Regions from separate parts of the Amycolatopsis sp. NPDC051758 genome, predicted to be linked through region 2. Evidence: riboswitches for the same ligand, from Rfam matches in the RefSeq annotation. Region 2 holds a riboswitch; the other holds the start of a gene.
What was found. Region 2 has a riboswitch for glycine ahead of gcvP (aminomethyl-transferring glycine dehydrogenase). Riboswitches for the same ligand answer to the same signal wherever they lie in the genome.

Region 1 (2,183 bases), on a different contig from region 2:
GTGGCCCATGAAGCCGCTCTCGCGGGCCAGGCCGTTGGGCAGCGCGACGCCGTCCTGGACGTCTTCTTCGATCCCGAACGCCTTCAGGACCTTCGCGGCGATCGCCGGCGTGCTGACCTCGTCGAAGGCGACCCGCACGTGGTCGGCGTCGACGTGACCGAGGTTGATCCCGGCTTCGCGGGCGGCGGCGTGGACCTCGGCGGCCTGGCCGGGGACGCGCGCGACAACCGTGTCGAAGAAGGACTCGTGCACAACCTCGACGCCGGTCTTACGGAGAGTGTCGGCGAGGCCCGCGGCCAGGCCGTGGACACGCTGGGCGATCCGCTTGAGGCCGTCCGGGCCGTGGTAGACCGCGTACATCGCGGCCAGCACGGCGGGCAGGACCTGCGCGGTGCAGATGTTGGACGTCGCCTTCTCGCGACGGATGTGCTGTTCACGGGTCTGCAGCGCCAGCCGATAGGCCGGGTTGCCGTCGGCGTCGACCGAGACGCCGACCAGCCGCCCGGGCAGCGACCGCTCGAGGCCGGAACGGACCGACATGTACCCGGCGTGCGGGCCGCCGTAACCGAGCGGGACGCCGAAGCGCTGCGTCGAACCGGCGGCGACGTCGGCGCCGAACTCGCCGGGCGCGGTGATCAGCGTCAGCGAAAGCAGGTCGGCGGCGACGGTGAACAGCGCGCCCGAGGCCTTCGCCGACTCGGAAATCGCGTGGTAGAAGCCGCGGCCGCGCAGCACGCCGGAAGCGCCCGGGTACTGGACGACCACACCGAAGAAGTCGTCCGGCAGGCCGGTGAGCAGGTCGCGGACCTCAACCTCGATGCCCAGCGCCTCGACGCGGGTCCGCACGACGGCGATCGTCTGCGGCAGGCATTCGGCGTCCAGCACAACCTTGTTCGACTTGGACTTCGACGCGCGGCGCATCAGCGTGACGGCCTCGGCGACGGCGGTCGACTCGTCCAGCAGGGACGCGTTCGCGGTGGCCAGGCCGGTCAGGTCGGCGACCATGGTCTGGAAGTTGAGGAGCGCTTCGAGGCGGCCCTGGGAGATTTCCGGCTGGTAGGGCGTGTACGCGGTGTACCAGGCCGGGTTCTCGAGGACGTTGCGGCGGATCACGCCGGGGGTGACGGTGTCGGAGTAGCCGAGCCCGATCATCTGCGTCATCGGCCGGTTGCGCGCGGCGAGGGCGCGCAGCTCCGCGGTGGCGTCCTCTTCGGACGCGGCGGGCGGAAGCCGCAGGTCACGGGTGGCGCGGATGGCGGTCGGCACGGCCGCGCCGACGAGGGCGTCCAGGCTGCCGTAACCGCACTCGGCCAGCATCTTCGCGCGTTCGGCCTCGGACGGGCCGATGTGGCGGGCGTCGAACTGCGTAGAAGTGATCGGGAGCTCCTCAGGCCGGGCGCACAAGGGTGCGCTGGGAACTCCCCCTCTGTCATGGCACCTGAGAGTTTCACCGTGTGCGACACGGCTTTCACCTTGGGTGAGGCGCGGGTGCGCCTGCTTTCCAGAGTGGCCTCGCGCGAAGCGGTAGCAGGTACCTGAGAGATTCCGGGGAGTTTGCTCCTTCGGTGCCCCACCACGTTCGTGAGGGCTCTCCCGCCTCGGCTCGACGGCCCGATCTGCAGTTGTGGCGGTTACGGTACCTGCCGCCTTCGAGGTCCGTCTACTTCACACGAGTTACGCCACATCACGCCTCGACCGGAGCCCGAACCCGGCGCACGACCTGGCCGGCCAGCGCGGGCGGCCGCCGCACCCGGCCGGACGGGAGGACCAGCCGGGTGAGCGGGCCGCCGAGCGGCACCGGCGGGTGCCCCGCGCCGAGCAGGACGTGCTCGACCACCTGCTCGGCGAACCACGCCACGGCGTCGTTCAGGCGGTCGAGGGACGGGCGGTCGCCGTCGAACACGTCGGCGTCGTCGAGCGTCACTTCGAAGTACGCGCAGCCCGGCGGGATCCCGGCCTCGACCGCCGCCTCGATGGCGCGCGCCCCCTCCTCGGGGTCGGCGAACCCGGCTTCGAGCAGCGGCTCGCGGTAGATCCGGGCCGCGCGGGCGCGCATGCGGGGGCCGTAGCGGACGACGACCGGGAGCCGTCCGGTCAGGTCGGGCACGGCCAGGCCGTGCAGCAGCATGATCGGCGGCACCGCGTGCACCAGCCGCGGCGCGGGCTCGGCCAGCTCCCGTGCG
Region 2 (2,183 bases):
ACCGCCAGCAGGACCTGCGCGGTGCAGATGTTCGACGTCGCCTTCTCACGGCGGATGTGCTGCTCGCGCGTCTGCAGGGCGAGCCGGTACGCGGGTGCGCCATCGGCGTCCTTCGAGACGCCGACCAGCCGGCCCGGCAGCTGCCGCTCCAGGCCCCGGCGAACCGCCAGATACGCGGCGTGCGGGCCGCCGAAGCCCATCGGGACGCCGAACCGCTGGGTCGAGCCGATCGCGACGTCGGCACCCAGTTCACCGGGCGGGCGCAGCAAGGTCAGGGCGAGCGGGTCCGCGGCGACGATCACCGCCGCGCCGTGCTTCTTGGCGTCGGTGATGGTGAAGTCGAACTCGCGGACCGCGCCCGACGCGCCGGGATAGGACAGCAGGATCCCGAAGAAGTCCCCACCGAGCCCGAGCCCGGTCAGCCCCTGCGAAAGATCCTCGACGACCAGCTCGATGCCGAGCGGCTCGGCACGCGTCCGAAGCACGGCGAGGGTCTGCGGCAGGGTGTCCTCGTCGACGACGAACCGGTTCGACGCCGACTTGCCGGCGCGGCGGACCAGCGTCATCGCCTCGGCCGCCGCAGTGGCTTCGTCGAGCAGGGACGCGTTCGCGACGGGCAGCCCGGTCAGGTCCGCGACCATGGTCTGGAAGTTGAGCAGGGCTTCGAGCCGCCCTTGCGAGATCTCGGGCTGGTAGGGCGTGTACGCGGTGTACCAGGCCGGGTTCTCGAGCACGTTCCGCCGGATCACCGGCGGCGTCACGGTGTCGTGGTAACCGAGCCCGATCATCTGCGCCATCGGCCGGTTCCGCGCGGCCAGCGCCCGCAACTCGGCAAGCGCCTCGGCTTCATTGGCGGCGGACGGCAGCTCGAGCGGCTCCGCGGACGCGCGCAGCGACTCGGGAACCGCACGCTCGGAGAGCTCGTCGAGCGAAGCGACACCGACAACGTCGAGAATGTGGCGAAGTTCGTCCGGTCCGGGCCCGATGTGCCGCTCGGCGAAGGGAATGCCCTGCTCGAGCGAGGCGAGCGAGAGATCCACGATGGCCTCCTCCGAACGGCGGTGTCTCCACCCACCTAACCGGACGCGGGAACCAAAGGCGACCACCGCGGGGGTCCGGGGGCGGAGCCCCCGGGCGGGGTGTGGGGATCGCACCCCCACAAAACACCAGGAAGGCGAGAGCGAGCTCGCGAGCCCTGAGCCGAGCCGAACCTCCCCACTCTGTCCGTACCCCGAAGGGCGCCTGAGAGTTTCACCCGAGGTTGAGCCGGGCTTGCACCGTCGGCGGGGCCATCAGGCTGTGTCCTGACGACCCGCTTTCCAGAGGCGTCTCGTCCGCGCGGTCCTGGGTGCCTGAGAGGTTCCGGGGAGGACTTGCTCCTTCGGCGCCGAGCTCGGAGTGTGGCTCGGACTCTCCCGCGCGGATTCGTCGACCGCAGGGGAAACCTTACCCGGTTCCCCGCGGCGATGATCACCCGGTCCGGCGGGCGTTGCGGCGCTGGGTCAGTTCGTCCGGTCCGTGCTGCTCGACGATGCCGCCGTCGGCGCGTTCGGCCGGGAACTCGTGGATGGTGCCGCTGATTTCCTGCATCGCGCCGCTGACCGCGATGCCGAACACACCCTGGCCACCCTGGAGCAGGTCGACGATCTCTTCCGGCGACGTGCACTCGTAGACGGTGGTGCCGTCGGAGAACAGGGTGACCTTGGCGAGGTCGCGGACACCGCGGACCCGCAGGTGGTCGACCGCGACCCGGATGTTGTGCAGGGAGACCCCGGTGTCGAGCAGCCGCTTGACGACCTTGAGGACCAGGATGTCCTTGAACGAGTACAGCCGCTGCGAGCCGGAGCCGTGCGCGGTGCGGATGCTGGGTGCGACCAGCTTCGTCCGGGCCCAGTAGTCGAGCTGGCGGTAGGTGATCCCCGCGATCTGGCACGCGGCCGGGCCGCGGTAGCCCACCAGCTCGTCGGGCAGCGAGTCGTCGGGGAACAGCTCACCCTGCTCACCAGCCGCGACCTGAACAGGCTGCTTCTCGGAACCAGCCTCGACCACGCAAGCCTCCCCTCGCCCGACCGGACGGCCGGCGAATGACAGCCGGGGAGTCCCAGGAGCGGGACCCACCGGAGATCAACCGCCGCGGTCCGGCCCCAGACCGTGAATCACACCGTGGCGATTTACCTCCTTCG

Region 1: another riboswitch for glycine. It lies ahead of gcvP (aminomethyl-transferring glycine dehydrogenase); the one in region 2 lies ahead of gcvP (aminomethyl-transferring glycine dehydrogenase).

The regions. Positions count from the first base shown of each region.
Region 1 is NZ_JBITCJ010000006.1:193,222-195,404, forward strand. Features, by position in the region: gene gcvP (aminomethyl-transferring glycine dehydrogenase) at 1-1,377, opposite strand, end outside; glycine riboswitch at 1,417-1,515, opposite strand; gene ACIA5G_RS28200 (helix-turn-helix domain-containing protein) at 1,685-2,183, opposite strand, start outside.
Region 2 is NZ_JBITCJ010000007.1:577,667-579,849, reverse strand. Features, by position in the region: gene gcvP (aminomethyl-transferring glycine dehydrogenase) at 1-1,043, opposite strand, end outside; glycine riboswitch at 1,330-1,428, opposite strand; gene ACIA5G_RS33015 (MerR family transcriptional regulator) at 1,471-2,049, opposite strand.